3 regions of the Micromonospora sp. NPDC020750 genome follow, and region 1 is predicted to be linked to each of the others. Evidence: riboswitches for the same ligand, from Rfam matches in the RefSeq annotation. Region 1 holds a riboswitch; each other region holds the start of a gene.
What was found. A riboswitch is a leader RNA that binds a small molecule or an ion and turns the genes downstream of it on or off. The one in region 1 is predicted to bind cobalamin.

Region 1 (10,683 bases):
CGTCGTCGACGATGGGCAGCCGGTCCCCGGCGACGCCCACCTGATCCCGCTCGACGTTCCAGACGACAAACTGCCTGGGCTCCTGGCCGCCGTTCGTGGCACCGCCGCCAACCTCGCCGCCTTCCTGGACCGGTTCCAAGGCATGCACATCCTCGTCGTCGACTCCGCGGACCTCGACTCCGCCGCCGCGCGGCTGGACGCCGCAGACGCCGGCCACGGCGGCGTACACGCGGTGCAGCGCCCGATCGAAACCGCTGACGGCACCCGGATGCTCCCGACCCGCTACCTGGAGATCAACAGCGACGAGACGGACGCGCCACGCGGCCGGCTGCCCGAGGGCAGGGTCGGCATCGCCGAGAACACCGCCGTCGAGGGGCAGCAGCACCCGAAACACGCCAACGGCGCCGTCGACCTGATCGGATGCCTACTGTGCGTACCCGACGACGCCCTACCCGACGTCGAGCGCCGCTACGAGACGTACCTCGGCCGCGCCGCCCACCGCAACGGCTCCACCCGAACCTTCGACCTCGGCGACGCCTCAGTGATCGTCGTCGCCGAGTCCGCGCTGCCCGACGTCCTGCCCGGCGAGCGCCCGCCGGCCCTGCCCGCTTTCGTGGGGTACACGGTCGCGGTACACGACATTTCCCAGACCGAGCATCATCTACGGACCGCAGGGGTGCCATACCGCACGCCCCGACCGGACGAGATCGTCGTACCGGCCAGCGAAGCCCTCGGCGTCGCGATCATCTTCCGTCCCGCCATCGACTGACATCCGAACCCCCGCAGACGAGGCCATGACGCGGAAGCGAGATCGCCGACATCTGCTGGGGATTCGCCTGTCGCGGTCGGCTCAGAAGTCGTCGTCGAAGGCGACGGCGCCGGTCACCCCGACCTGGTACGCCGACACCCGCCGTTCGAAGAAGTTGGACAGCTCCTGCACGTCCTGCAACTCCATGAACGCGAACGGGTTGGTCGACCCGTAGTGGACGGGCATGCCGAGTTGCGCGAGCCGCCGATCGGCGACGTGCTGGAGGTACTGGCGCATGTCGGCCAGGGACATCCCGGACACGCCGTGGCCGAGCAGGTCCTCGGCGAACTGGACCTCGCACTCGACGGCCTCGGTGAGCATCAGGCGTACCTGGTCTGCGAGGTCGTCGTCGAACAGGTCCGGTTCCTCGTGGCGGACGGTGTCGACCACGTCGAAGGCGAAGGCCATGTGCATGGACTCGTCGCGGAACACCCAGTTGGTGCCGGATGCCAGGCCGTGCAGCAGTCCCCGGGAGCGCAGGAAGTAGACGTAGGCGAAGGCCCCGTAGAAGAACAGCCCCTCGATGCAGGCGGCGAAGCAGATCAGGTTGAGCAGGAACACCCGCCGGTCCTGCTTCGAGCGCAGCTCCCGCAGGTCCTGGAGGGAGTCGATCCAGCGGAAGCAGAATTCGGCCTTACGCCGGATCGAGGGGATGTTCTCGATGGCGTCGAACGCGGCGAACCGCTCGGCCTCGTCGGGCACGTACGTGTCGAGGAGGTTCAGGTAGAACTGGACGTGCACGGCCTCCTCGAACAGTTGCCGCGACAGGTAGAGCCGGCCCTCCGGCGAGTTCACGTGCTGGTAGAGGTTCAGCACCAGGTTGTTGGCGACGATGGTGTCGCCGGTGGCGAAGAACGCGACGAGGCGGCTCACCAGGTGCCGCTCCGCCGGGGAGAGCCGGTCGAGGTCGGCGAGGTCGGCGTGCAGGTCGACCTCCTCCACGGTCCAGGTGTTGCGGATGGCGTCGCGGAACCGGTCGAAGAAGTGCGGGTAGCGCATCGGACGGAGGGTGAGGTCCATCCCCGGGTCGAGCAGCATGTGTGTGGTCCTCGGGTCGGTGGCGGTGGCGTCGGTCGGGGCGGTCACTGGCAGGCTTCGCACGACTCGGGGTTCTCCAGGGAGCAGGCCACCGCCTCGTCGACGGTCACCGCCGCCGCGACGACACCGACGGCGCTGACGGCATTGACCGGGCCGGCGGGGCTGACCGGGCCGGCGGGTGCGACCGTGGCCTGCTGGATCCGGGTGGCGGGGCGGGACCGCAGGTAGTAGGTGCTCTTCAACCCGGCCTTCCAGGCGTACAGGTACATCGAGGAGAGCTTGCCGATCGTCGGAGCGGCGAGGAACAGGTTCAGCGACTGTGACTGGTCGATGAACGGGGCGCGGGCGGCGGCCAGGTCGATCAGCGCCCGCTGCGGCAACTCCCAGGCCGTACGGAACAGCTGCCGGACCTCCGCCGGCAGTTCCGTGATGCCCTGCACCGATCCCTCGGCGCGCTTGATCGCCGAGCGGACCTGGTCGGTCCACAGGCCGCGGGCCTTCAGTTCGCGTACGAGAGCGGTGTTGACCTGGAGGAACTCCCCGGACAGGGTCTCGCGCTTGAACAGGTTGGACACCTGCGGCTCGATGCACTCGTAGCAGCCGGCGATGGAGGCGATGGTGGCGGTCGGGGCGATCGCCACCAGCAGCGAGTTGCGCAGGCCGTGCGCGGCGACGCGCTCCCGCAGCGCCCCCCAGCGCTGCGCCTGGCTGCCCGTCACGCCCCACAGGTCCGGCTGGAGCTGGCCGCGTGCCGCCCGGGTCTCGGCGAAGGCCGGGTGGGCGCCGAAGCGTTCCGCCAGGTCGGCCGACGTCTCCAGGGCGGTCAGGTACAGCTCCTCGCTGATCCGGGTGGACAGCTCCCGGGCTTCCGGGGAGTCGAACGGCAGCCGCAGGGCGAAGAACACGTCCTGCAGGCCCATCAGGCCGAGGCCGACCGGCCGCCAGCGGGGGTTGCTCGCCGCGGCCTGCGGGGTCGGGTAGTAGTTGATGTCGATGACCCGGTCGAGGAACGTTACGGCGGTGCGGACGGTGGCGCGCAGCCGTTCCCAGTCGATGCCGCCGTCGGTGAGGTGGGCGGCGAGGTTTACCGAGCCGAGGTTGCACACGGCGGTCTCGGCGTCGCTGGACACCTCGATGATCTCGGTGCACAGGTTGGACAGGTGCACCACGTTGCCCGGCTCGGCGGTCTGGTTGCACAGCCGGTTCGCGGCGTCCTTGAACGTCATCCACCCGTTGCCGGTCTGCGCGAGGGTCCGCATCATCCGCCCGTACAGCTCCCGCGCCGGCACCTGCCGCACGTACCGGCCCTGCGCCTCGGCCGCCCGGTACGCCGCGTCGAACTCGTCCCCCCACAGGTCCGGCAGTTCCGGCACCACGTCCGGGTCGAACAGCGACCACATCCCGTCGGCCTCCACCCGGCGCATGAACTCGTCCGGGACCCAGTTGGCCAGGTTCAGGTTGTGGGTGCGCCGGGCGTCCTCACCGGTGTTGTCCCGCAGTTGCAGGAACTCCTCGATGTCCGGATGCCACGGCTCCAGGTAGACGCAGGCCGCGCCCTTGCGCCGGCCGCCCTGGTTGACCGCCGCCACCGAGGCGTCCAGCGTCCGCAGCCACGGCACGATCCCGTTGGACTGCCCGTTGGTGCCCCGGATCAGCGCACCCCGCGACCGGACCCGGGAGAACGCGATGCCGATGCCGCCGGCGAACTTCGACAGGTTCGCCACCTGCGCGTACCGCTGGTAGATCGAGTCCAGTTCGTCGCGCGGGGAGTCGACCAGGTAGCAGGAGGACATCTGGGTGTGCCGGGTGCCGGAGTTGAACAACGTCGGCGAACTCGGCAGGTACGCCAGGCTCGACATCAACCGGTAGAACTCGATCACCTCGTCCGGGGCGTGGGACAGGCCGCACGCCACCCGCAGCAACCAGTACTGCGGGGTCTCCACCACCAGCCGGCTCGTCGGGTGCCGCAGCAGGTACCGGTCGTGGACCGTGCGCAGCCCGAAGTACTCGAACCGCAGGTCACCGTGGGGGTCGACGGCGTCATCGAGCTGGGTGGCGTTGGCGGCGACGAACGCGGCGGTGCCGTCGCCGATGAGGCCCTCGACGTGTCCCCGTCGGATCGCCTCGCTGAACGACCCGATGCCCTGCCTGCGGACCTCCTTGTCGATGTAGCCGCCCAGCAGGCGGGCGGCCAGCCGCGAGTACTGCGGCTCCTCACCGATCATCTCGGCTGCGGTCTGGATGGACAGCCGGTCCAGCTCGGCGGTCGTCGCGCCGTCGTACAGGCCGCTGATCGTCCGTGTCGCCACCCGCAACGGGTCGACGTCGGCGAGGCCGACCGTCCACCGCTCGACCGCTCCGACGATCCTGTTGACATCGACCGATTCGGTGCCGCCGTCGCGCTTACGCACGCGCATCTGCGTCCGCCGCGGGCCCGGTAGGGCTGCCTCGTCGGCCACCATGCCATCGGCCGGGACAACCTCGGTGACTGCCACCACTCACTCCTCGCGGGCTCGGGACCTGATGGCCTTCGGACGCGTGGAGACAGACACCGGCGGACGTCACGCCGGCGGGGCGCGGGTCAGGTGGCGTCGGCCGTCCCACGCGGCCTCGGACCGCCGCCCACCCCGGTATGGGTGCGCGGCGCGCTGGCAGGTCTTCGGACTCGCGGGCGCGACCGGGCTCGCCGGTCTTCTACTGGCCGTCGCTTCCCAGGCCGCTGGCGGCCCAGTGCTGATGACGGCGGTCGTTCCCACTCACCGCTGCGGGGCAGTCCCGGATTTCCACCGGGTTCCCTCTTGCCTCGACCGCCCCGGATGAGCGGCCGAACCAGCTACGGTCGACACCATATATAGGGACTACGGCGTTGTCACACCCCACATGTCGAGTCCGGGCGTGTCGGCGGCCACGGCGGTGAAGCCTCGTCGATTCCTTCGCCGCACCGATCCGATCCGATTGGCGGAGCGGGTCTGGAGCCAAGGGCGGCGGGCCCGGCCGGTAGGGCCGGAACGGATGTCGATCGGTCGGGTTTCCGACGAGCCTCAGTGCACATTGGACCGTGACCTCCTACGGTGACTTCCGGCACGCCAGGGGATGGACGTCGCCGGGAATCGACCCGGCGACGCGATTCAGGCGTTTTACAGGGGGTTGTCTCGATGCACGTTCGGAGCCGCGCCATCGCGGGTCTGGTCGCCGGGGCTGTGCTGTTGACAGGCCAACCGGCGGCCGCGGGCACTGTGCAGGGCAGTGCCGCCGACGAGGTCGCGAGCGCCAGCGCTCGCGCCGCCACGAGAACGATCGGCGGCGATGCGACGCGCACGGCCGTCCGCACGGCCGCGGCACTGTCGGTGCCGGGACACACCGGGCTGGTTCCCAGCACGCCGCGCAATGACGTACCGCGGATCACCGACGGCGAGATCACCGACATCGAGGTGATCGGCAACCGGGTCTTCATCGCCGGCTCCTTCACCGCGATCGCCAACGTCGGGGGGACGCCGGTGGCGCAGCCGTCGCTGGCTTCCTACAACATCGACACGGGCCTGGTCGACACCGGCTTCCAGCCGACGTTCGACGGATCCGTCGAGGCCGTCGAGGCCTCGCCGGACGGCTCGTCGCTCTATGTCGCCGGCTCGTTCAACACGGTCGGTGGCCTGACGAAGCGCAAGATCGTACGGCTCGACCCGGTCACCGGCGCTCCGATCGCGGCGTTCACCGCGCAGGGGAACGGGCGCGCGACCGCTCTGGCCGTGAGCAGCACCGCGGTGTACGTGGGCGGCCAGTTCACGAAGGTGAACAGCGTGAACCGCACCGGGCTGGTCGCGCTCAACCCGACGACGGGGGCGGTCGACAGCGGATTCAACCTGCCCCTGTCCGGCGGCATCGGCGTCGGCGGCATGCTCACCGTGCAGCAGCTCAAGCTGACGCACAACGGCAGCAGGCTGCTGGTCGTGCACACCGGTCGCCAGATCGCCGGCCAGGACCGCTACGGCGTCGGTCTCGTCGACACCGCCACCAAGGCCCTCCTGCCGTGGCGCACCCGCCTGTGGGAGGACAACCTCTCCTTCGTCGGCGGCATCCAGCGGGTCTTCGCCGGTGACGTCGCGCCGGACGACTCCTACTTCGTCGTCACCAGCGGTTCGGGAGGCGACCGCCCGCCGATCAACGACACGGCGATCGCGTTCCCGGTGACCGGCGCCGACCACGTCGCGCCGATCTGGGTGTCGCGTCACTTCGACAGCATCTACTCGGTCGCCATCACCGAGACGGCCGTGTACGTCGGCGGCCACTTCAGTTGGCAGGAATCGCCGACCTCCAACGTCCCGTGGCCCGGCCTGGACAACGTCGGGTACGGCACGGGCCAGGGCCTGAGCGGCTACGGTCTCGGCGACCAGGTGGTCCGCCGTGACCACCTCGGCGCGCTCGACCCGGCCACGGGCACGGCGATCGAGTGGAACCCGGGTTCCAGCTCGTACGAGGGGGAGAAGGCGATGCTGGCCACCCCGCGCGGCCTCTTCGTCGGTGGCGACGGCAACACCAAGGGCGGCCTGCCGGCGGGGCGGGTCGGGTTCTTCGACCTCACCCAGGCACCCGCGCCCTCGCCGGTCGACACGACGATCGTCACCCCCATCGAGGGGACGGTCAAGCAGGCCAACGCGCCGTTCGCGCTCGGCGGGCAGGCGACCGCTCCGGCCGGCGTCACCAAGGTCGGGATCGAGATCCAGAACCGGGGTTCCAAGAAGTACCTGCAGGACGACCTCACGACGTGGGGCGCCGCCAACAGCATCAACGCGACAGTCGCAGCGGTGAACACCGCCTCGACCTCGTGGTCCCTCACCGTGTCGCTGCCCGTCGGCGAATACCAGGTCCAGGCGAAGACGTTCGGTAACAACGGCCAGAGCGATGCCTCGAAGGCCGTCAAGAAGATCGAGACCTTCAGCTTCGACGACCTGCCGCCGACCACGAAGATCACCTCGCCGCCCGCCGGCCTGGTCGCCGCCCAGAGCTTCGTCGCGACCGGCACCGCCAGCGACGACAAGGGCGTCAGCGCGATGACGTACTCGTTCCGCAGGTCGGACAACCAGTACCTTCAGGACGACGGGACGGCCGCACCGGTCTACAACACCTTCCGGGGCGAGCCGGACGTCATCGGCGCGTTGTCGACCACCTGGCAGGTCGAGGTGGCCCTCCCCACCGAGGGCGAGTGGAAGATGACGGCCACCGCCATCGACAACGCCGGTCAGGGTGACCTGCGCGGCGACACCCGGGACTGGATCATCTCGGCGACCGGCGTCGCGCCGTCGGTGGCCGTCAGCACCCCCACGCCGATGACGCCGCCCACCGCCGCCGCGCCGGTCACCGTCGCGCCGGGCGGCTCGATCACGTTCTCGGGGACCGCCAGCGACGACGGCACCCTGAAGTCGGTCGAGATCTACCTGCGCAACAACACCACGCGCGAGGCGTTGGCGGCCGACGGCACGTGGGGCGCCGACTCGATCGCGGCGTACCACCGGGTCTCACCGATCAACCTGAACGCCCCGTCGTACAACTGGTCCTACACCACCGTGCCGCTCACGCCCGGCGTGTACGACTTCCGGGTGCGGGCCACCGACAACCTGGGCCTGAGCACGGCGACCGCCAACCTGGGCCGGCTCACCGTCACCGCCCAGGTGCCCGGTGACGCCTTCCCGAACGGCCTGTTGAACTTCACCGGCGTCGACCAGAATGTCGACCAGTTGCACCTCAACCTGGCCGGCAGCGCGACCGACAACAACGGCGTGCAGAGCGTGCGGGTGGCGCTGCGCGACCTCGACACCGGCCGGTACGTGCAGCCGAACGGCACCATGGCGGCGAACTTCGCCACGGTGAACGCCACCCTCGCCTCGCCCGGCGCGACGAGCACCACGTTCGCCCTGTCGATCGACCTGCCGACCAAGGGCGAGTACAGCGTCGAGGCGTGGGCCGTCGACACGGCGGGCCAGCAGGACGGTTCGACCTCCGGCGCCACCGCTCGGTACCTCGTGTATCCGGGCGATCTCGACCCACGGCTGGAGCCGAGCCTCACCCCGCAGGACGGCGAGGTCTACACGGACTCGAGGATCGTGGTCACCGGACGTGCCGTGGACGATGTCGGGATGCTTCGGGTGGACGTCCAGATCGTCAACGGCGCCGGCCAGGGGATGAACGCCTCCGGCGTGTTCAGCACGCCGTCCGTCCCGGGCAACTTCCCGTGGATCTCGGTCTTCCTCACCAGCCCGGGATCCCCGGGGTCGAACTTCGCGTACACGTCACCGGTGATCCCGGCGGGTGCCTACACCGTCTCGGTCAGGGGAACCGACAACTACGGTCAGCTGCAACAGCCGCCGAAGACCGTCCCCGTGACCGTCAGCTGAGTCGATCGGCCGCAGACCGATCTGCTTCGGGAAGGGCTCCTGCCCCCACAGCAGATCGGTCTGCGGCCCCGTACCGTCGACGCGCTCCAGGTCGGGCCGCCACGGCCGGGCCGGCTGTCGTCGTCAGATCTTGATACACACGGAAACAATAATTATCAACCCACGACAAAAAGACCTCCATCAATCGATAGATGCATTTCCACCAATCGCCATCAGGTCAACCTCGCAGTACGATCCCGAAAACCGACCAGACCATTCCATCGGCGTCACGAGCGCGATGGAACGGCCGGAGCAGAGGGATGGCGCAAAGATGAGACTCCGCCACAGGACGATCTTCACCCGCACCCGTCGACCCGGGCTGGCCGCCATGGCCGTCCTCACCACCACCACCCTGGCCGCCACCATGCTCGCCGGTCCGGCGTCCTCGGCACCCGCTGCGGAGCCGACGCCAGGTGCGATCGGCGAGATCCTGGGCGTCGGCAGTGCGACGGCGGTTCCCGGCAGCTACATCGTGACGCTCAAGGAGAGCGCGGTCGGCGGCCGGTCCACGGCTTCCAGCGTGGTCAGCGGCCTGGCCGGCCGGTACGGCGTGTACCCGGACCAGGTCTGGGCCGACGCCCTGAACGGCTTCTCCATGCGGGCGTCGGAGGCGGTCGCCCGCCGGCTGGCCGCCGACCCGGCGGTCGCCCACGTGGAGCAGGACCGGTTGACCACGTTGGCCACCACGCAACTGAACGCGCCCTGGAACCTGGACCGGATCGACGCACCGCTGGGGCTCAGCGGCACCTACAGCTACGTCAGCCAGGGCACCGGAGTCAAGGCGTACATCGTCGACTCCGGGATCTACATCGGGCACCAGGACTTCGGCGGTCAGGCGATCTACGGCGTTGACACGGTCGACGGCATGTTGCCGGCGGACGACTGCAGCGGGCATGGCACCCATACCGCCGGCACCGTCGGCGGGACGACGCACGGGGTGGCCAAGAACGTCGTGCTGGTCGCGGTCAAGGTGTTCGACTGCGCCCTGCCCAGCACCCTGTCGATCCTGATCAGCGGCATCAACTGGATGATCGGCGACCACCTGGCAGGGCAGCCCGCCGTCGCGAACGTCGGGGTCCAGTCCACCCCCAGCGCCGCGCTCAACAACGCGGTGGCCGCCGCCGTCGCCGACGGCATCACCGTGACGGTCCCCGCCGGCAACTCGAACGCCAACGCCTGCAACTTCTCACCCGCGTCGGCGCCGACCGTGCTGACCGTGGCCGCGACGCAGTCGAACGACAGCCGGGCCAGCTTCTCCAACTACGGCTCCTGCGTGGACATCTTCGCCCCCGGCGTGGGCATCAAGTCCGCCTGGATCGGCTCGCCCTCGGCGGTACAGACGTTGGCCGGCACCTCACACGCCGCACCGCACGTGGCCGGGGCGGCGGCCCGGGTACTCACCAACTACCCGACGTGGACGCCGGCCCAGGTGGCGAGCTACCTGTTCGGCGTCGCCAACGTAGCGGTGGGCAACCCGGGCGCCGGTTCGCCCAACCGGCTCCTCTACCTGTCTCCGACGTTCTGATCCGTCATCGCGAGCCGAAGTAGGCCTGCTGCATCTGCGGGCTCGCCAGGCATTCCCGGGGATCGCCGTCGAAGGCGACCCGACCCCGGTCGAGCAGCAGCACCCGGTCGACCAGTCGGGCGACCAGGTCCATGTCGTGGTCGACCAGGATCACCGCGTGGCCCCGCCGCTTGGCTTTCCGGATCACCCCGGCGATACCGGCCACGCCCTGTGCGTCGGAGCCGGCGAAGGGCTCGTCGAGCAGCAGCACCACCGGGTCCCGACCCAGTGCCCGACCGACCTCGACGAGCCGTTGCTCGCCCAGGGTCAGGTCGCCCGTCCGGCGATCGAGGCCCTCGATGCCCAGTTCATGCGCCAACTGGCGGACGCCCTCGCGGTCGGCCGCCCGGTCCGGCCGCACCGCACCGGTGAACGCGCCGGCGATCGTCCGCCACGGCGTGCTGTGCCGTTGCGCCTGCCGACCGAGCAGCAGGTTGTCCCGGACGGTCAGGTGCAGCGCCAGTTGCGGGTGCTGGAAGGTGCGGCCGAGCCCGGCCCGGGCCCGGCGGGAGGCCGGTCCGGTGAGCCGCTGCCCACGCAGCAGCAGCTCACCGGCGGTGGCCGCCTGCGCACCGGAGATCAGGTCCACCAGCGTCGTCTTGCCGGCGGAGTTCGGCCCGACCAGCCCGAGGACCTCCCCGGCCCCCAGCTCGAACGACACGTCCGCCAACGCGGTCACCCCGCCGTACCGCTTGGTCAGGCCGCGACCGACCAGCAGCTTCGTCTCATCCACCCGTACACCTGCTCCCTGGCAGCGCCAGCGCGCGCCGCCTCCACCTGTCGGCGTATCCGATCACACCCTTCGGCGCGACCAGCATGATCACCAGGCTGAAGGCAACGAGCAG
Region 2 (10,164 bases), on a different contig from region 1:
GTTCGTGCTCGACGACGGCCGCGGCGACCTGGTCGAGCGCGACCTGGACCTCGGTCTCGTGGCGCTCGACGCGAGCACCGCGCAGTTACGCGCCGGGACGTCGTGGGGACCGGTGGTCCCGCTGGACGAGGCCGCTGCGGCGCTGACGACACTCGCCGTGCGGTTCGCCGGGCTCGCCGGTAGCGAACCGAGCTCTCCCTGGCACGTCGAGGAGCTGCCCGGCTCCGGCGCGGCAGTGCTGGGCACCGTGCTCGAGCGTGCCGCGGGGACCCGGGTGAGCACGCCACCACCCCCGCTTGGCAGGATCGCGCAGGACGACGGCCGTGTCGCGCTGCACCTCGCGGTCCCCGACGGCCGGGTGGATGCTCGCTTCATGGACGAGGTCCGCGCCCTCGGTGCGGGCGACCTCGTCGTCACGCCACGGCGCACCCTGCTCGTCCCCGATCTGGAGAATGCATGACTTTCGCCCCACCGACGCGCCGCTACGACTACGTCACCGACGGCGCGGCGATCTACACCGACTCGTTCGCCACCATCCGCGCCGAGGCCGACCTGACGCGCGTCCCGACCGACGCCGAGAAGGTCGCGGTGCGGATGATCCACGCGTGCGGGCAGACCGACCTGACGCGGGACCTGGTGATCCATCCCGGTCTTGTGACGGCGGCCCGGGCGGCGCTCGACGCGGGAGCGCCGATCCTGACGGACGCGCACATGGTCGCCGCCGGCGTCACCCGCGCCCGGCTGCCCCGCGACAACGAGGTCCGCTGCTTCCTGCGCGAGCCCGAGGTCCCGGCGCTCGCCCGCGCGTGGGGCACGACCCGGTCCGCGGCGGCGGTGTCTCTGTGGGCCGAGCACATCGAGGGTGCGGTCGTCGCGTTCGGCAACGCCCCCACGGCCCTGTTCCACCTGCTGGAGATGCTGCGTGACGGCGCACCGCGGCCGGCCGCGATCATCGGCACGCCGGTGGGTTTCATCGGTGCGGCCGAGTCCAAGCAGGCGCTCATCGACCTCGCCGCCGAGGCACCCGGGCTCGACGTGCCGTATCTCGTGGTGACCGGGCGTCGCGGCGGCTCGGCGCTGGCCGCCTCGGCGCTCAACGCCCTGGCCCAGGAGGCGGAGTGAGCGGCCGGCTGTTCGGCGTCGGGGTCGGCCCGGGGGATCCCGAGCTCGTCACGCTGAAGGCCGCCCGGCTGATCGGCGCGGCGGACGTCGTCGCCTACCACCAGGGCGTCGGCAAGCAGTCCAACGCGCGCCGCATCGCCGCCGGCCTGCTCCCGGACGACGTGATCGAGGAGGCGCTCGTCTACCCGGTGACGACGAAGACCACCGACCACCCGGGCGGGTACGCCGGCGCGATGGCGGACTTCTACGCCGAGTGCGGCGAGCGGCTCCGCGCGCACCTGAGGGCGGGCCGCGACGTCGTCGTGCTGGCCGAGGGCGACCCGATGCTCTACGGCTCGTTCATGTACCTGCACGACCGGCTCGCGGACGAGTTCGAGACGCAGGTCGTCGCAGGCGTACCCGCCTTCGCGGCCGCCACGGCCACGACCGCCCTGCCCCTGGTCCGGCAGACCGACGTGCTGACCGTGCTGCCCGGCACGCTTCCCGAGCCGGAGCTGGCCCGGCGCCTCGCCGACACCGACGGCGCCGTGATCATGAAGCTCGGCCGCACGTTCGCCAAGGTCCGCTCGGCGCTCGAACAGGCCGGACGCGTCGAGGGGTCCTGGTACGTCGAGCGGGCGTCGATGGACGCCCAGCGGGTGCTCCCGGTCGCCGACGTGGACCCCGATACGGTGCCGTACTTCTCGATCGTCCTGGTCCCCGGCGACACCCGTCCCGGTGTGGCGCGCTACGACCGCTCGGCGAGTGCGGTCACCGAGCCCGTCGCCGGTGCCGAAGTCGTCGTCGTGGGCCTCGGTCCCGGTCCCGACCAGTGGCTCTCCCCCGAGGCGTCGCAGGTGCTCGCGGAGGTCGGCCACGTCATCGGCTACGGACCGTATGTCCAGCGCGTCCCGCAGCGCCCGGGCCTGGTGCGTCACGCGTCCGGCAACACGGTTGAGGTGGACCGGGCCCGCGAGGCGCTCGAGCTGGCGCTCGCCGGCGAGCGCGTCGCGGTCGTCTCCGGCGGCGACGCGGGCATCTTCGGTATGGCGTCGGCGGTGTTCGAGGCCGCGGAGGACCCGCGCTACGCGGACGTCGCCGTGCGCGTCGTGCCCGGAATCTCTGCCGTCCAAGCGGTCGCGGCGCGTGCCGGCGCCCCCATCGGCGCTGACTTCGCGGTGATGAGCCTGTCGGACCGGCTCAAGCCCTGGGACGTCGTGGTGAAGCGGCTGCGCGCCGTCGCCGAGGCGGACCTCGTGCTCGCCCTCTACAACCCGCGCTCGCGCTCGCGCACCGAGCAGGTCGCGCAGGCCCGAGCAGTGCTGCTGGAGCACAAGTCGCCCGAGACCGTCGTAGTCGTGGGTCGCGACGTCGGCCGCGCCGGGGAGAGCCTCACCGTGACGACGCTGGGCGAGCTCGACCCCGAGACCATCGACATGAAGTGCCTGCTGCTCGTCGGCGCCTCGTCGACGCGCGTCACGGCGGCCGGCCGTGTCTGGAGCCCGCGCTTCGTCGCCTAGTCAGCCGCGGGCGCGACGTTCGCGGCTGGCGGCGTACAGGAACGACTCACCGCCGCGGACGTCGGGAGCCAACGCGGGGCCGACCAGGATGACCGCGGCCTGGCGCAGGCCCGCGGCCTCGACCTGGTCGCCGATGTCGGCCAGCGTGCCGCGCAGGACGAGCTGATCCGGCTGCGTCGCCTTGGACACGACGACGACCGGGCACCCGTCGCCGTAGTGCTCGGCCAGTTCGGCGGCCAGCTCGCGGCTGCGGGTGATGGCCAGGTGCAGGGCCAGGGTCGCGCCGGTCGCGGCGAACGCGGCGAGCTGCTCCCCCGGCGGCATGACCGTGGAACGGGCCTGAGCGCGGGTGAGCACGACCGACTGGGCGAGCTCGGGGACGGTCAGCTCGGCGCCGACGATCGCCGCGGCAGCCGCGTAGGCGGGCACACCGGGCGTGACGTCCCACGGGACCTGCGCCGCGTCGAGCCGGCGCGCCTGCTCATGTACCGCCGAGTACAGCGACGGGTCGCCCGAGCACAGCCGCACGACCTCCAGCCCGTCGGCGTGCGCCTGCACCAGGTGGGCGGTGATCTCGTCCAGGTCGAGGTGCTGGGTGTCGACCAGCCGGGCGTCGTCGCGGCAGTGGCCGAGCACGTCGGCGTCGAGGTAGGTGCCCGCATACAGGCACACGTCCGCAACCTCGAGCAGGCGCACCGCGCGCAGCGTGAGCAGGTCGGCGGCACCGGGTCCGGCCCCGACGAAATGGACGGTCATGACTCTCCCTTGGTGACGGTCCACTGGCTGACGGCACGCGCGGGCGTCCAGCCGGTGAAGCTGCCGAGCGGCTCGGCGCGTTCGACGTGCAGGCGGACGAGCTCGCCGCCACGGCGACGGTACTGCTCGAGCAGCACCGCCTCGGTCTCGGCCGTGACGCCGTGTACGACGAGTCGGCCACCGGTGCCGAGCGCGTCCCAGCACGCTTCGAGCACGCCGGGGACGGTCGCTCCCCCGCCGACGAACACCGCGTCAGGGCGCTCGAGACCGGCCAGGGCGTCGGGTGCTGAGCCCTCGACGAGACGCAGGCCGGGAACGCCGAGCGTGGCGGCGTTGCGACGCACGAGCGCGGCGCGGTCGGCGCGGGACTCGATCGCGATCGTCCGCGCCGTCGGCCACGCACGCATCCACTCCACGCCGATCGAGCCACTGCCGGCGCCGACGTCCCACAGCAGTTGACCGGGAGCGGGCGCGAGCCGGGCCAGGGCGCTGGCACGCAGGTCGCGCTTGGTGATCTGCCCGGCGTGCTCGAACGCGTCGTCGGGGAGCACCCCGCCCGCGGCCCAGCCCGGTCCGGTGCCCCGGATTTCGGCGGCCAGGACGTTCAGCCGGGGCACGTCCACGACGTTCCACGAAGCCGCGGTCGACTCGGCACGCGACTCACCCGCGGCGCCGAGGTCGCCGAGCACGGCCAGCCTGGACTCTCCCCAGCCGAGTCCGGTGAGCAGCGCAGCGACGGCGGCAGGCGTCGTTTCGTCGCTGGAGAGCACGAGCAGCCGCCGCCCGGGGGCGAGCGCGGGGACGACGAGGCGCACGTCCCGGCCGACCAGACTCACCGTTGTGACGGACTCCGCCGGCCACCCGAGACGTGCCCGAGCGAGCGCCACGGAGGAGACCGCGGGCACGATCGTCACCCGTTCCGGGCCCAGGATGTCCAGCAGCGTCGTGCCGACGCCCGACACGAGCGGGTCGCCCGACGCCAGCACGACGACGGGCCTGCGCGCGGCGCCCAGCAGGCCCGGCAGATTCTCCCGCAGCGGCGACGGCCACGCCACGCGCTCCTGGCCGTCGACCGGCGGCACCGCATCGAGGTGCCGGGCCCCGCCGAGCAGCGTCGCAGCCCCGTGCACCAGCGTCCGAGACGGCTCCGGCAGGCCCGCCCAGCCGTCGGCCCCGAGCCCGACAACGGTCACCTGCGCCTCCATGGTTGCACCCTAGCCCGGTCCGCCCGGCCGCCGGACCGCTGTCTGGGCCGTCAGGACGGCGTCTAGGGTGATGCGAAGGTTCGAGGTGCCCCACGGCCGATGGTCACGGGGAGAATCTGGGAAGCCGGTGAGAATCCGGCACAGGGCCCGCTGCGGTGACTCAGGCACAGACCTGGGAAGTCCGAAGACCGGCCTCGATCCGAGCCGCGACGCGTCCGCGTCGTGGACGGTCATGGCAGATCGAGCGGGAGCCCTATATGCCAGCGCAGTACCCCTTTTGTGCCGTCGTCGGCTCCGACGACATGACTCTCGCCCTCACCCTGGTCGCGATCGATCCGCTCATCGGCGGCGTCCTGGTCCGCGGGGAGAAGGGCACCGCCAAGACCACCACCGTGCGCGGCCTCGCCGAAGTGCTGCCGCTGGTGCGGACGTATGCGGGCGACCGGTTCTCGGTCGACCCGGACGATTCCCTGGCGGTCTGCCCCGACGGGCCCATCGACGCGTCCACGCCCGTCGTCGAGCGGCCGGTGCGGCTCGTCGAGCTGCCCGTCGGTGCGAGCGACGACCGGGTGACGGGCTCCCTCAAGCTCGACGCGGCGCTGCGCGACGGCGTAGTGGCGTTCGAGCCGGGCCTGCTCGCCCGGGCCCACCGCGGCCTGCTCTACGTCGACGAGGTCAACCTGCTGCACGACCACCTCGTCGATCTGCTGCTCGACGCAGCGGCGACCGGCCGGGTCAGCGTGGAGCGCGACGGCTTCTCAGTCGAGCACGCCTCCCGGTTCGTGCTGATCGGCACGATGAACCCCGAGGAGGGCGAGCTGCGCCCGCAGCTGCTCGACCGGTTCGGCCTGACCGTCGAGGTCGCCGCACCGCGCGACCCCTCCCTGCGGGTGGAGGTCGTGCGTCGCCGGCTGGCGTTCGACGCCGACCCGGAGGGCTTCACCGCACGCTGGGCCGACGAGCAGGACGCCCTACGCGCGCGGCTGGTGGCAGCCCGGCGGCTCGTGCCGGACGTCGTGCTCGACGACCGGACGCTGACGACCATCGCCGAGGTGTGCGCCGCGTTCGACGTCGACGGCCTGCGCGCGGACCTCGTCACCGCCCGCACCGCCTCGGCGCACGCCGCCTGGCAGGGACGCGCGCACGTGACCCGCGGGGACGTCCGCGTCGCCGCCCGTCTCGCGTTGCCGCACCGCCGGCGCCGCAACCCGTTCGACGAGCCCGGCCTGGACGAGGACCGGCTCGACGACCTGCTGGGCAACGACGACCCGGACCCCGGACCGGACGGGCCCGACGACGGGCCCGACGACGGCCCCGGTGGTCCCGGCGGCGGGCCGCCGGACGACGCCCCACAGGAAGACCGGTCCCGGGACGCCCACGACTCCCACGCCGCAGGATCGCCCGCGCCGGACAACGCGCCGCAGCCTGCCGTTGCCGGATCGGTCGCGTCCGCCGGCGAGCCGGCACGCGCCCGCCTGCTCGTCGTACGGGGCACCGGCGAAGGCCAGGCCGGCCGCCGGTCCCGGGCCCGCACACCTCAGGGCCGGGTCGTCGGGCAGCAGCGCGGATCGTCCGTCGCCAGCCGCCTGCACCTGCCGGGCACCATCACCGAGGCGGCACCGCACCAGCGTTCCCGTGGCGGCTTGGCCGAGGGCCGCGGTCTCGTCTTCGCCCCGGGCGACCTGCGCCGCGCAGAAACCGTCGGGCGGGAGTCGAACCTCGTCCTGCTGTGCGTCGACGCGTCCGGCTCGATGGCCGCGCGACGTCGCATGGAGCAGGTCAAGACCGCCGTGCTCGCGCTGCTGCTGGACGCCTACCGCCGCCGGGACAAGGTCGCGCTGGTGACGTTCCGCCAGCGCACCGCCGACGTCGCCCTGCCGCCGACCGGGTCCGTCGATGTCGCCTCCCGGCGCCTGGCCGACCTGCCGGCCGGCGGGCGTACGCCGCTCGCCGAGGGCCTGGAGCGCTCTGCGGAGGTGCTGCGCCGCGAGGCGCTGCGCGACCCGTCCCGCCGGCCGCTGCTGGTCGTGGTGACCGACGGCCGTGCGACCTTCGGGCCGGACGCGCTCGGTCGTGCCCACCGCGCCGCGGCGCACCTGGCCGCTACCGGCGTGCAGAGCGTCGTGGTCGACTGCGAGACCGGACGGTTCCGGCTCGGCCTTGCCGCGCAGCTGGCCGCGTACCTGCAGGCCGAGCACGTGCCGCTCGGTGAGGTGACCGCCGACGGGCTCACCAGCGTCGTCCACACGGCGACCGCGCCGCGCGAGGGGGTGGCCTGATGCCGCAGGGCAAGCCGCTGGTCGTCCCGGACGACGGCATCAGCACCCGCGCACGGCGCAACCGCCCGCTGCTGATGGTCCACACCGGCAACGGCAAGGGCAAGTCGACCGCCGCCTTCGGCCTGGCGATACGCGCCTGGAACCAGGGTTGGGACATCGGGGTCTTCCAGTTCGTCAAGTCGGCCAAGTGGCGCATCGGGGAGCAGACGGTGCTCGAACGGCTCGGCCGCCTGCACGAGGAGACCGGCGAGGGCGGGCCCGTCGAGTGGCACAAGATGGGCTCGGGGTGGTCCTGGAGCCGCAAGGGCGGCACCGAGGCGGACCATGCCGCTGACGCCGCCGAGGGCTGGGCGGAGGTGAAGCGGCGCATCCAGGCCGAACGGCACCAGCTGTACGTCCTGGACGAGTTCACCTACCCGATGCAGTGGGGCTGGGTCGACGTCGACGACGTCGTGGAAACACTCGCCAACCGTCCTGGCCGCCAGCACGTCGTCGTCACCGGACGCCGCGCCGACCCCCGCCTCGTCGCGGCAGCCGACCTGGTGACCGAGATGCTGCACGTCAAGCACCCGATGGACGTCGGCCAGAAGGGTCAGCGAGGCATCGAGTGGTGAGGCTGCCACGAGTGCTGCTCGCGGCACCGGCCTCCGGCCACGGCAAGACCACGGTCGCGACCGGGCTCATGGCCGCGTTGGCCGCCCGCGGGCATGCCGTCTCGGGGCACAAGGTCGGGCCCGACTACATCGACCCCGGCTACCACGCGCTGGCCACCGGGCGTCCGGGCCGCAACCTCGACCCGCACCTGACCGACCCCTCGCTTGTGGTCCCGCTGCTGCTTCACGGCGCCCAGGACGCGGACGTCGCGGTCGTCGAGGGGGTCATGGGTCTGTTCGACGGCCGCATCGGCGGCGACGGGTTCGCCTCCACCGCCCACGTCGCGACGCTCACCCGGACGCCGGTCGTCCTGGTAGTGGACGTCTCACACGCCTCGCGCAGCGTGGGGGCAGTCGTGCACGGGATGGCGACGTTCCAGCCCGGCATCACGATCGCGGGTGTCGTGCTCAACAAGGCCGGCTCCCCCCGCCACGCTTCCGAGGTGGCACGCGCGGTGGAGTCCGTCGGCGTCTCCGTGCTCGGGATCCTGCAGCGCGACGATGGTGTCAGCGCGCCTTCGCGCCATCTCGGGCTCGTCCCCGCAGCCGAGCGCGACGAAGCCGCCGCCTCGCTGGACAGGCTGGCCGAGCAGGTCGCCCGCCACGTCGACCTCGACGCCGTGCTGGAGGTGGCGCACACCGCGCCCGACCTCGACTCCGAGCCGTGGGACCCGGCCGCGCACGTCCGATCCTCCGGCACCGGGTCCCCGATCATCGCGGTCGCGGCCGGGCGTGCGTTCACCTTCCGGTACGCCGAGACGACCGAGCTGCTGCAGGCGGCGGGCTGCACCGTCGTGCCGTTCGACCCGGCCCGGGACGAGCGGCTTCCCGCCGGGACGCGCGGTCTGTATCTCGGCGGAGGTTTCCCCGAGGTGCACGCGGCCGCGCTGAGCACCAACACGGCCCTGCGCGACGAGCTGCGTCAGGCCGTCCTCGACGGCGTCCCGACGGTGGCCGAGTGCGCCGGACTGCTGTACCTGTGCCGCTCCGTCGACGGGTACCCCATGGTCGGGGCGCTCGACGCCGACGCGGTCATGACGCCCCGGCTCACCCTCGCGTACCGCCGGGCCGAACTCGGCTCGGACCAGCTCCTCGGCGCACGTGGGACCGGTGCCACGGCGCACGAATTCCACCGCACCATGGTCACTCCCGTGCACGGCGAGCGTCCCGCGTGGACGCTGGAAGGCGGCGACGTCGGGTTCGCGGGCCTGACGCTCAGCGCGTCCTATCTGCACGTGCACTGGGCCGGGCACCCGCGCCTGGCCCAGTCGTTCGCGGACGCGGTGCACCAGGCGGACGCAATCGCGGCACCTGGTGTGCCACGGACGCACGCCGTCGCCGTGCCGCTGGGTCCCGAACCGCCCGCAGCCCCGCTGCGCCACCACGGCGACCTGGAGCTGTCCGCCGATCTGCTGGACCTGGCGGTCGACGTCAGCCGTCTGCCCCGCCCGGAGTGGCTCGAGCGGGCGCTGCGCGACGCGATCGCGACCTCCGACACCTACCCCGAAGCCACCGCGGCTCACGTCGCTGTGGCGCGTCGCCACGGCCGTGACGAGTCCGAGGTGCTCGTCACGGCCGGCACCGCCGAGGCGTTCTTCCTGCTCGCCCGAGCACGTCCTTGGCGACGCCCGGTCGTCGTGCACCCCCAGTTCACCGAGCCCGACGTCGCGCTACGCGCCGCGGGCCACACCGTCACCCATGTCCTGTGCCGGACCGAGGACGACTTCGCCCTCGATCCCGGCGCCGTCCCTGACGACGCGGACCTCGTCGTGGTGGGCAACCCCGCCGACCCGACCGGACGCCTGCACGCCGCCGCGACCCTGCGCACCCTGTGCCGCCCCGGACGCATTGTCGTCGTGGACGAGACGTTCATGGGCTTCGTGCCGGGCGAGCCGCAGACGCTCACCTCGCACCGGCTACCCGGGCTGGTCGTGGTGCGGAGCCTGACCGAGCTGTGGTCGATTCCCGGCATCCGCGCCGGGTACGTCGTGGGCGACGCCGCCGTGGTCGCCGACCTCCGAACCCAGCAACCGCCCTGGTCGATCGGCACCCCGGCGCTGCATGCCGTCGTCGCGACCACCGGGCCGCAGGCCGAGGCCGAGGCGGGGCGCCGGGCCGCGCTGTGCGTGCGGCAGCGGCGCACGCTCGTGGACGGGCTGAGCGAGCTCGGCCTGACGGTCGCGGAGTCCAACGCCCCGTTCGTCCTCGCCCGTCTGGGCTCCGGAGCGCACGCGCGCCTCAGGGACGCGGGCGTGGCCGTGCGCCGGACCGACGTCTTCCCCGGTCTCGACGGCTCGTGGGCGCGCATCGCCGTCCGCGAGCCGGCCGCCACCCGCCATCTGCTCACCACGTTGGGACTCACCGTCGCATGGAACTGAACGTCACCGGTCGCAGCGTGCTCGTCCTCGACGGGGGCCCGCGCGCCATTGCCACGGTCGCTGCGCTGCTGCGTGAGGGTGCATCTGTCACCGTCGCAGCGCCGACCGTGTGCGCCGCGCTGGAGGACCTCGCCCTCCGTCGGCGTCTGACCTGGGTCACGGCACCCGTGGACGAGGGCTGCTTCGATGTCGTGCTACGGGCCGTCGCGCCCCTGACGACCGACGCACCCGCCCGGACGGGCCGGGCCGGTCATGTCACGCTGGTCGGCGCC
Region 3 (10,683 bases), 480 kb from region 1:
CAAGCGCAGCCAAGCTGACTGCGATATCGCGACGCAAATGGTCCTCCTCGTGTCTACGATGGGCGCGGAATGTGTGATGTTGACCTTGCAAATACACGCCCATGAGCCACGGACTTTCGGGCGGGATCTGGCCCAGAGGGTGTCCCAACGAGGCCGAGACTGTCAAGAGCGCCAATGGTTTTCTGCGTAACGGCCTGTCGCCCCGCCATGGGCGGCGTCCTTGAACCTGCCAGGCAGCTGATCGGCGAGGTTGAGTTGAGGCCTGCCCGTCCGAGGGGTCCCAGTACTCCAGCCCAGGATGTTGACCTTGGCTGAGCTGCAGCTAGACGCGGTGCGGGCACCAAGCCAGCCGCCGTCGAGCATGGGCCGCTGCGCACCAGATCGGTGAGGTCTCGCTCGGGCCGCATCGGCGCGAGCGCGATCGGGCGTCATCTACATGCCGTGGGTAGTCGGCGAGTCCACTACGGTTTCGGGACTCCGAGAGCGGAAGGATGAGGGTTCGTGCTCTGCCCGGCCACTGCAGGGCATCGCTGGCGTCCGCTCGTCAGGCTGCACAAGCGCGTGGAAAGCCGCCGTTGCAGGGGGCCGGGCGGAACTCGGTCGAGCTCCGCCCGGCACCGGCGGACCTCGGCGGCGGCGACGAGGTGTCGCAGGGACGCTGCGACCTCGAGGTAGCCGCGGGTCTTCGGGCCGTAGTCGGGGTTCACCCACAGCCGTCCGGCGGGTACCGCCGCGACGGCGCGGCGCAGGGCCTCAACGACCTCGTCACGGGACGGCAAGCGCGGCGAGTGGATGTCCCACACGCCGGGGCCGACTCCCCGGCGGTAGCCGAGGGCGGCCAGGTCGTCGAGGACCCGTAGGCCGGGGCCACCAACTGGGTGGCGTCGCACGAACAGCACTTCCCCGATCACCTGTGGTGCCGGTGGACGTGGCCGCAACCCGCAGCATCTGATGCGGTCGCTGTTGCGTCAAGATGCGCACCATGGCGTTCGGACGTGGCCGGCTGAGGCATGCCCGGCTGGTTGAACAGCTGAAACTCGTCATCGTCGAGGTGGGGCGGTTGCGGGTGGTGGAGGTGGGGCGTCCCGGCGCGAGGATCATCGCGCCGGGACGCCCTGCTCTCAGGCGTGGTAACGAGCCACGCCGCCTGGCTCACTCCGCAACCAGCTGGCGCCGTCCAGGACGATGCCACCCTTTCTTACTGCCAAACCTTGCAATAAGGGCTTCAGTCGGGCGGCGGACCAGGTGGGCCGGCGGCTGCGGCGTTCGCGATGTGCAGGCTCAGTTCCTGCACGATCTCGTCCATGGTCTCGCCGGTCTGGGTCCGCAGGATGCTCAGCGCCAGCTCGGCGAGCAGCTGGAAGCCGCGGGTCCGGCAGGCCTCGTCCGGGAACGCCTCGAGCAGTGCCTGCGCGCCGGCGAGGTCACCGCGGTGTTTGGCCGCGATGACCCCGGCGGCGCGCTGCGCGGCCCAGAACGCCGCCTGGGCGTCGGCGTCTGTCACTGGCCGGTGCCGTCAGGGAGCGACGATGAGCGGGTTGCCGGCCGCGCGGGCGGCGTCGAACCGCTTGATCACGTCGGCCCAGTTGACCAGGTCCCAGAGCCGGTCGACGTAGTCCGGCCGGACGTTCTTGTACTGCAGGTAGTAGGCGTGCTCCCAGGCGTCGAAGGCCAGCAGCGGCGTCGAGCCCTGCCCGACGTTGCCGTGGTGGTCGTAGACCTGCTCCACGATCAGCCGCTGCGACAGCGGCTCCCAGGCCAGGATGCCCCAGCCGGAGCCCTGCACGCCCTTGGTCGCGGTCGACAGCTGCCCGGCGAACGCGTCGAAGGAGCCGAAGTGCTCGTCGATGGCGGCGGCCAGCTCGCCGTCGGGGCGTCCGCCGCCGTCCGGGGACAGGTTGTTCCAGAAGATCGAGTGCAGGACGTGGCCGGAGAGGTTGAACGCCAGGGTCTTCTCCAGGCCGACCAGGGTGCTGAAGTCGCCTTTGTCGCGGGCCTCGGCGAGCTGGTCGAGGGTGTCGTTGCTGCCCTTGACGTACGCGGCGTGGTGCTTGGAGTGGTGCAGCTCCAGGATCTGGCCGGACATCGCCGGCTCGAGCGCACCGTAGTCGTAGGGCATGTCGGGAAGCGTGTAGATCGCCATTGCTGCCTTCCTTCTTCTGCCTGGCTTTGGCTATTGCCACTATCTTGCAACATCATGATCCGGGCTGTCCGGTAAGGCAGACCTACCTCCACGAAGGAGAGGCGTCGGCGTCGACACCGGCAGGGAGGGACATTGAGGCCGTGCTGGTCAGCATCGGTGGGCAAGCAGAGCCGTGCCACGCGACGCCTGCCGATGACGTACGACCCCGAACTCCGCTCCTGCCGGGTGCCCTGCAGGTTGACCGTCCAGGGGCGAGGCCCTGGTTCCGACGTGACCCACCAGGGCGGTTGCGGGCCACCTCGGGTCACGGCAGGTGTCCGACTAGGCTCGGCCTCAGCGCTGGTTCATCCTGCCCAGGTGGTGGGGTGTCGTAAGAGGGAACCCGGTGGGATTCCGGGACCGCCCCGCAGCGGTGAGCGGGAACGACCGCTGTCAACAGCACTGGACCCGGTGGGGTCTGGGAAGCGATGGCCAGTAGGAGACCGGGAGACCGGTTGTGCCCGCGAGTCCGAAGACCTGCCCGCGTCGCGTGCACGATCGTGCACGCTTGCCGTCGGCTTCGCGGGAGGGCCGGACGAGCGACGAACGCGCCACCGGCGTGTGCCGATCGCTGTCCCCTGTGCTCCGGCGGTGCCGCTGTCCCAGGACCGGATGGCGATGTCCACTGCCTTGGTGGGGCGTCTGCCGTCGGCGTCGGAGTCGACGCTGTCGCAGATCATGGACCAGCACCACACGAACCTGATGGGGACGGTGCACGGTGGCCGGATCCTCAATTTGATCGACTCGGTGGCGGGTGTGGTCGCCGCCGGGATTCCGACGGTCCGGCGGTCACCGCGGCGATGGACGAGACGGCTTCCTGCAGGCGGTTCGGGTCGGTGACGTCGTGCACGTGCGGGCCCGGATCACCTGGGCCGGACGTAGCTCGATGGAGGTCGCGGTCACGGTGACCGCCGACCGGTGGGACCGGGCGGTGCCGGCGACGATGGTCGCGACGTCCCACCTGGTGATGGTCGCGATCGACGACGACGGCAGACCGCGGCCGGCGCCGCCGTTGCTGCCGCAGACCGACGAGGAGTACCGGGATTTCCGGCGGGCCGAGATCCGGCGTGAGCACCGCCTCGCTCTGCGCCGCGCGCTCGCCGACTCCGCCACCGACGGTGCGCCAGGACGATCAGCTGGGTGACGGCCGGCCAGCGGATGAGGTGTTGCCGATCAGGGCTCGGGCCAGAGGCGCGGACGAATCGGCACCGAGTTGCAGGGGCGATGGTGGTACGTCGGCCCGTACGAGGAGGTCCCCGACGGCGGCGATCATCGCGCCGTTGTCTGTGCAGAGCCGAGGTGAGGGAACCCGGAGATGGATGCCTGCTTCGGCGCAGCGTTGTCGGGTGAGGGCGCGGATTCTGCTGTTGGCGGCGACGCCGGTTTCGTCGCAGAAGGTCCCGATGCCGAGGACGATCGGCACCTCAGTCCCCGGTCGGGGTGCCGGTGCCGACTCCGGGGTGTTCAGCGCTGTCGGCGAGGATCTGTTTGCGTTGACGGGCGGGGAGCCGGTCGACGTAGGCGAGACCGTCGAGGTGGTCGACCTCGTGCTGGAAGCAACGGGCGAGGGTGCCGGTGCCGTCGAGCCGGATGGGGGCGCCGTGCAGGTCGACGCCGGTGACGCTGGCGGTGGCGGCGCGGGCCAGTTCGGCGTGCTGACCGGGTACGGAGAGGCAGCCTTCGTCGTCGAGGACCAGTTCCCGCTGTTCGGGCAGGTGTAGGACGGGGTTGATCACGTGGGCGATGGTGTGGGCGCCGGTGGCGTCGGGGCAGTCGACGACGAAGATCCGGGCGTCGACGCCGATCTGGTTGGCGGCCAGGCCCACCCCGTGGGCGGCGTACATGCTGGCGAACATGTCGTCGACGAGTGCGGCGAGCGCATCGTCGAAGACGGTCACGGGTGCGCAGCGGCGGTGTAGGACCGGGTTGCCGTAGCGGGTGATCGGCCTCGGGGTGCCGGAACGCTTCTCCACAGTTGCTAATAATATGCAATAGCCAACGCTGTGCAGACTGGGGTGGCTGGTGCGCACAGCGGAGCTCAAACGGCGGTTCCTCGCACACTCCGAGGCGGCAGGCAGGCAGGCTGGCTGGCGCGGGGCGTGTCGGTACCGGAGATCGCGGCGCGTCTACTGGTGGCGCAGAGCGCGGTGCACGGCTGGCGTTGACACTTCCCGGATTGAGCTTGCCGTCCGGGTTGCCGTCAGTCTTCAGTCGGGCCCGGACGGACCCCTGGTTTCGTTCTTACATGGTTCACCCGCCCCGATCGTCCTGACCGTCCAGAGGTACACGTCAGCGCAGCGTCGCGAGTGTCGTCGCGAGCCGGTCGAAGACGACCTCGTCGACGGTCGCTCCGGCCTGCCGGAGGGCGAGCACGGCCGCGCCGACCACCCCGTCGGGGACGATGCGTACCTCCGCAGTGGTGCCGTCCCGGGCGTACCGGGCCGCGATCTGGTCGGCCAGCGTGCGGTGCCGGGTGAGGATGCCGCCGCCGAGCGTGATCACGCCGCTCAGGCCGGGGGTGACCACCGCGTCGAGGGTGCGCAGCAGCGCGTCGGCGGCGTCGCGGACGATCTCGTCGGCGATCTCGTCGCCGACGGCCTCGAAGGCCAGGTGCGCGAACTGGGCGAGCTGCACCGGACGGATCGCGTAGAGGGTGTCGAGCGCGTACGAGACGATGGCCGGGCGACCGTCGGGATCCGGAGCATGGCCCCCGGCCTGGCCGAGTTGGTCCAGGAGTAGTCCGGTGAGCGCGGTGGCCGGACCGCGGCGGTCGAGCTCGGCCAGCGCCGCCCGGACCACCCGATGTCCCATGTAGAAGCCGGAGCCGTCGTCGCCGAGCAGCCAGCCGAGCCCGTCGGCGGTGGCGATCATCCGCCCCCGCTCGACCCTGATGGCCGCCGCGCCTGTGCCGGCGACGAGCGCGTAGCCGGCCTCCCGGTACGTGCCGGAGAAGAAGGTGGCCAGCAGGTCCGATTCGACGACCGGGGTCGCGGTGATGCCGAGCGCCTTCAGCGGCGCGGTGAACGACTCGACGTCCATGTGCGGGCTCGCGCCGGCCATGGCGAACACGACCCCGCCGATCTCCTCACCTGACACGCCGGCGGCCGCCAACGCGGCCGCGGCACTGGCCGCCACCGAAGCGGCCGCGTGTACGGGGCCGGCGGAGGTCGGGTTTCCGCTGCCCGTGCGGGCGTAGCCGAGACACCGGCCCTCGGCGGTGACGACAATGCTACGGGTCGAGGTGCCGCCGGCGTCGACGGCGAGCAGATCAGGCATCGTTACCAACCCGTGACCTGCGGTTCATTGCCCCCACCGAGATCCTGCAATTAGTTTTCACGAACCAAAGCTAACAGTGATAGGACTTTTCATCATCATGTCTTCGGCTGAAGTACCCCCGGCACAAACGACTGCCGAGTTCGGCGTCAGCAGTCGCATCCGGGCGCAGCTGTCACACATGACGCAGTCCATGGCCAAGATCGGTCAGCTCCTCCTGGAGAACCCCGAGCTGCCGCTCCAGTTGTCGATCACCGAACTCGCGGAGCGCGCGGGCACCTCGGCGGCGACGGTGACCCGTTTCTGCCGGCTGATCGGCTACGGCGGCTACCTGCCCCTGCGGGTCAGCTCGGCGGCCGACCTTGGGCGGTCGAGCGCGCAGGACACCTGGGAGCAGGTGATCGGGCACACCTTCCACCCGGGGCAGGACCCCGCCGAGGTGTTGCGGATGCTGCTCAACGCACACGTCGGCGCGTTGCAGGCCACCGCCGATCTGGCCGACCTCGGCCTGTTGCAACGGGTCGTCGCCGCCATCGCCGCCAGCTGGCACGTGGACATCTACGGCATCGGCGGCAGTGGGCTCGTCGCCGCCGGCATACATGAGCGCCTGTACCGGATCGGGATCAACGCGCATGCGTGGACCGAGGTGCACCTCGGCCTCACCAGCGGCGCGCTGCTGGGGAAGGGCGCCGTGGCGATCGGCATCTCCAACAGCGGTCGCACCAGCGAGACAGTGGAGATGCTGGCGCTCGCCGGTTCGCAGGGCGCGCTCACCGTGGCCCTGACAAGCGATCCCAGCTCGCCGCTCGCCGCAGCCGCCGACATGCACATCCAGAGCTACGCGCCCGGCGAATACCTCCAGCCCGGGGACTTCGCCGCGCAGCACGCCCAGCTGTTCGTGTTCGACCTGCTCTACCTGATGGTCGCGCAACAGAACTTCGAACGCACCACGACCACGCTGGCCCGGACCGCTGCGGCCATCGCCACCCATCGCGAAACCCAGTCCCGGCCGCCGCGTACCGCGACCGCCTCCCCGACGAACGGAACGCCTTCCTGATGACGACCCTCTTCCGTGACTATTCCACGCATGTCTCCAGCCGCCTCCGCGCCATCGACGAGGAGGCCCGTTCGGGCGGCCTGGACGGGGCGATCGAGTTGATCGTCAACGCGATCGAGAACGACGGCGTGCTACACGCCTTCGGCACCGGTCACTCCGAGGCCTTCGCGATGGAGATCGCCGGCCGGGCCGGCGGGTTCATCCCGAGTCACGCCATCGCGCTGCGGGACCTGGTCCTGTTCGGTGACCGGAGCGACGCCTCCATCCTCGTCGGTGCCGAGTTGGAACGTGACAACAGCATCGTGGACGAGCTCTACGACCTGTACGAGATGCACCCGGCCGACGTGTTCCTCATCGCCTCCAACTCGGGCGTGAACGGCTCGATCGTCGGGCTCGCCCTGCGCGCCAAGGCCGAAGGGCATCCGGTGATCGCCGTGACCAGCCTCGAACACACCAACGCGGTCGCCCCCAAGCATCCCAGCGGGAAGCGACTCTCGGACGTCGCCGACATCGTCCTGGACAACCGTGCTCCGTACGGAGACGCCACCCTCGGCCTCGGTGACGGGCTCGGGGTGGGGGCGGTCTCGTCGATCACCGCTGCTTACCTCGCGCAGCTGCTGACCATCGGCGCGGCGGAGCGCATCCGGGCGGCCGGGCAGGTGCCGCCGCTGTACATCTCGGCCAACATTCCCGGCGGCGACGAGCACAACGGCGCCCTGGAGCGGCGCTACGGGACGCGCATCAAGCCCGTCGCGTAATCCCGGGCAGCCCGCCGCCGCAGCGGACCGCCACGGCCTTAGAAATCGCAGACAGCAAGGCCCATCGAAAGGTAGCCACCCATGTCCTCTGAATTGAAACCATTCAATCGCCGGCTGTTCCTGCGGGGCGCGCTGGCGACGTCGCTGGTCCCCGTCGCCGGTGTGCTGGCCGCGTGCGCCTCGCCGGGCGACGACGAACCCAAGGGCACGTCGACCACCGGTGCCACGAGCGCCCAGAACCCGTTCGGACTGGCCGCCAACACCGAAGTCGACGCGGTCATCTTCAACGGCGGCTACGGCTACGACTACGTCACGTTCGCGGGCGGCCTGGCCGAGGCGAAGCACAGCGGCATCAAGATCAAGGTCCAGCCGTCGACGGAGATCGCCCAGGAACTCCAGCCCCGGTTCGTCGGCGGTAACCCGCCTGACCTGATCAACAACGGTGGTGCGGGCAAGATCTCTCTGAGCACGATCGTCGACCAGCTGGAGACCCTCGACGACGTCCTCGACGCGACCAACTACGGCGGTACGAAGATCGCGGACAGCCTCTACCCGGGGGTCAAGCTGCCCGGCACGTTCAACGGGAAGTTCGTCGCGCTGAACTACGTGATGACCGTCTTCTCGCTCTGGCACTCGGCCTCGCTGTTCGAGGAGAACGGCTGGACCCCGCCGAAGACCTGGGCCGAGGCGAAGGATCTCGGCGCCAAGGCGAAGGCGAAGGGCAAGTACCTGTTCGTCTTCGGCAAGGAGGCGGCCAACTACTACCACTGGACGCTGGTCGACTCGGCGATCAAGGAGGGCGGGCACGAGGTTCGCCTGGCCCTGGAGAACCTGGCGCCGAACGCGTGGTCACACCCGGCGGTCCAGGGCGTTCTCAAGGAGATCCACGACATCGTGCGGGCCGGTTACATCGTGCCCGGTGGCGCAGGCACCCAGTTCACCGCCGCGCAGGCGAAGTGGAGCAACGATCAGCAGGCTCTGCTGTACAGCTCGGGCGGCTGGATCGAGAACGAGATGAAGAAGGCCACCAAGGCGGGCTTCCGGATGACCGGTGTGCCGGTGCCGACCCTGTCGACGAGCCCGGCGCTGCCGTTCGAGGCGCTGCGAGCCGCGGCCGGCGAACCGTTCATCGTGCCGGTCAAGGGCAAGAGCCCGGCGGGTGGCAAGGAGGTGCTGCGCGCGATGCTCTCCAACGAGGCCGCCGCCAACTTCTCGAAGACCCGGCTGGCACCGACGATCGTCAAGGGGACCGTACCGGCCGACGGCTACGGCTCGACCGCGCTGGTCTCGCAGACCAAGATGCTCGAGGCCGCCGGCCAGAACATCTTCGACTTCGTCTCCGAGGGTTACTACGGGATGGGCGCCGACCAACTGGTCCTGTGGAACTCGTTCCTCGCCGGCGACCTCGACGTCGCCAGAATGACCAAGGGCCTGCAGTCCGTGAGCGACAAGATCGCGAACGACTCGTCCATCCAGAAGATCAAGGTTAGCTGAATGCGATGACAGGTACGACGATGCTGGGCGGCCGGCGTGCCGCCAAGCGCCGCCGCAAGCTCACCTTCGACCGGGTGAGCTTCATGGCGGTATTCCTGGTGCTTCCCCTGGCCATCTTCGCGATTTTCGTGATCTCGCCGTTCGTCCAGGCGCTGTACTTCGCGATGACGGACTGGACCGGCTTCTCGCCGGACATGCGCTTCATCGGTCTGGAGAACTTCGTCAGGCTCTTCGGTGACGATGTCTTCCTGCGCGCTCTGCGGAACAACGTACTGCTCGCGATCGTCGTGCCCATCGTGACCATCGGGCTCGCTCTGGCGATCGCCAGCATGGTGACCGTCGGTGGCCCGAGTACGGGAACCGTGCGGGGCCTTCGGGGGTCCAGCTTCTACCGGGTTGTCTCGTTCTTCCCGTACACGGTGCCCGCCATCGCCGTCGGGTTGATCTGGGCCCAGGTGTACGACCCGTCGAGAGGGCTGCTCAACGGCCTTCTCGCCGGAGTCGGCCTCGACGGGTTCGCGGACTTCCCGTGGCTCGGCAAGGCCACCACCGCGTTGCCGGCGTCGATCTTCGTCATCATCTGGAGCTTTGTCGGCTTCTACACCGTGCTGTTCGTCGCGGCGATCAAAGGTATCCCGGCGGAGACGTACGAGGCCGCGCGCCTGGACGGTGCCGGTCGCTTCCGCACCGCCTTCTCGATCACCATCCCGCAGATCCGGGACAGCGTACGGACCGCGTACGTCTACCTCGGCATCATCGCCCTCGACGCGTTCATCTACATGCAGGCGTTGAACCCCACCGGCGGGCCCGAGTACTCGACGCTGACCATGAGCCAGCAGTTGTACACCGTGGCCTTCCGTAAGGGGCAGTTCGGGTACGCGACCGCCATGGGCGTGGTACTCGCGGTGGTGACACTGATGTTCGCCGCGATCGTGTTCCTGGCCGACCGCCTGACCGGCGGACGTGCCGACGGGAAGGAGCGGACATGACCGCGCTCACCGCCGAGAAGGCACGCCCGGCAACCTCGGCCACCCCCGCGCCGTCTCGACGTCGCCGGAAAGCCAGCCGTGGCGACATCGCCGTCGCGACGACCTCACACACCCTCCTCGTCGCCTGGGCCGTCATCGTCATCGTCCCGTTCCTGTGGACGGTCATGTCGTCGTTCAAGTCGACCGGTGAGATCCTGGCGTCGCCGTTCTCGCTGCCCAGCGAGTGGAGCTTCCACAACTACGTGGCCGCCTGGACGGGCGCCGGAATCGGCGGCTACTTCCTGAACACGGTCATCGTGGTGGGCACCGCGCTGTTCATCGTCATGTTGCTCGGCGCGATGTGCTCGTACGTGTTGGCGCGGTTCCGCTTCCCGGGCAACCGGCTCATCTACAACGCGCTGCTCACCTCGATGACGTTCCCGCTGTTCCTCGCGATCGTGCCGCTCTTCTTTATCCTGCGGAACTTCGGGCTGCTGAACACCCTGCCGGGCCTGATCCTGACCTACGTCGCGTTCGCCCTTCCGTTCACCGTCTTCTTCCTGCACTCGTTCTTCAAGGCGCTGCCGGACGAGATCCACGAGGCGGCGCAGATCGACGGCGCGGGGGAGTGGAGCACGTTCTTCCGGGTGATGCTGCCCATGGCGAAACCCGGTCTGGCCTCGGTGGCCATCTTCAACTTCCTCGGGCTGTGGAACCAGTTCCTACTGCCCATCGTCCTCAACACCGATCGTGACAACTACGTGCTGACGCAGGGCATGGCGGTGTTCGCGTCGAGGGCCGGCTACGCGGTCGACTTCGGCGCCCTGTTCGCGGCGGTCGTGATGACCGTCCTTCCCGTACTCGCCATCTATGTGATCTTCCAGCGCCGGCTTGAGGGCTCGGTCTCACAAGGCACCTTCCGCTAGCCCGCGCCCACCCTCCGCACCTAGC

Region 2: another riboswitch for cobalamin. It lies ahead of ACH4T9_RS24895 (VWA domain-containing protein); the one in region 1 lies ahead of ACH4T9_RS00795 (ribonucleoside-diphosphate reductase subunit alpha).
Region 3: another riboswitch for cobalamin. It lies ahead of ACH4T9_RS03035 (acyl-CoA thioesterase); the one in region 1 lies ahead of ACH4T9_RS00795 (ribonucleoside-diphosphate reductase subunit alpha).

Annotation. Positions count from the first base shown of each region.
Region 1 covers NZ_JBIRTH010000001.1:155,367-166,049, reverse strand. The annotation lists gene ACH4T9_RS00805 (VOC family protein) at 1-769, shown strand, start outside; gene ACH4T9_RS00800 (ribonucleotide-diphosphate reductase subunit beta) at 851-1,846, opposite strand; gene ACH4T9_RS00795 (ribonucleoside-diphosphate reductase subunit alpha) at 1,891-4,308, opposite strand; cobalamin riboswitch at 4,479-4,695, opposite strand; gene ACH4T9_RS00790 (hypothetical protein) at 4,918-8,235, shown strand; gene ACH4T9_RS00785 (S8 family serine peptidase) at 8,546-9,799, shown strand; gene ACH4T9_RS00780 (ABC transporter ATP-binding protein) at 9,804-10,571, opposite strand.
Region 2 covers NZ_JBIRTH010000008.1:367,871-378,034, forward strand. The annotation lists gene ACH4T9_RS24870 (sulfite reductase subunit beta) at 1-460, shown strand, start outside; gene ACH4T9_RS24875 (precorrin-8X methylmutase) at 457-1,122, shown strand; gene ACH4T9_RS24880 (precorrin-2 C(20)-methyltransferase) at 1,119-2,621, shown strand; gene cobM (precorrin-4 C(11)-methyltransferase) at 2,622-3,377, opposite strand; gene cbiE (precorrin-6y C5,15-methyltransferase (decarboxylating) subunit CbiE) at 3,374-4,582, opposite strand; cobalamin riboswitch at 4,649-4,794, shown strand; gene ACH4T9_RS24895 (VWA domain-containing protein) at 4,840-6,861, shown strand; gene cobO (cob(I)yrinic acid a,c-diamide adenosyltransferase) at 6,861-7,475, shown strand; partial or broken gene ACH4T9_RS24905 (cobyrinate a,c-diamide synthase) at 7,469-8,797, shown strand; gene cobC (Rv2231c family pyridoxal phosphate-dependent protein CobC) at 8,855-9,892, shown strand; gene cobA (uroporphyrinogen-III C-methyltransferase) at 9,883-10,164, shown strand, end outside.
Region 3 covers NZ_JBIRTH010000001.1:636,600-647,282, forward strand. The annotation lists gene ACH4T9_RS03020 (hypothetical protein) at 462-911, opposite strand; gene ACH4T9_RS03025 (superoxide dismutase) at 1,226-1,504, opposite strand; gene ACH4T9_RS03030 (superoxide dismutase) at 1,517-2,143, opposite strand; cobalamin riboswitch at 2,467-2,682, shown strand; partial or broken gene ACH4T9_RS03035 (acyl-CoA thioesterase) at 2,795-3,326, shown strand; gene ACH4T9_RS03040 (hypothetical protein) at 3,315-3,605, opposite strand; gene def (peptide deformylase) at 3,607-4,155, opposite strand; gene ACH4T9_RS03050 (N-acetylglucosamine kinase) at 4,472-5,458, opposite strand; gene ACH4T9_RS03055 (MurR/RpiR family transcriptional regulator) at 5,556-6,512, shown strand; gene ACH4T9_RS03060 (sugar isomerase domain-containing protein) at 6,512-7,270, shown strand; gene ngcE (N-acetylglucosamine/diacetylchitobiose ABC transporter substrate-binding protein) at 7,352-8,764, shown strand; gene ACH4T9_RS03070 (carbohydrate ABC transporter permease) at 8,770-9,753, shown strand; gene ACH4T9_RS03075 (carbohydrate ABC transporter permease) at 9,750-10,658, shown strand.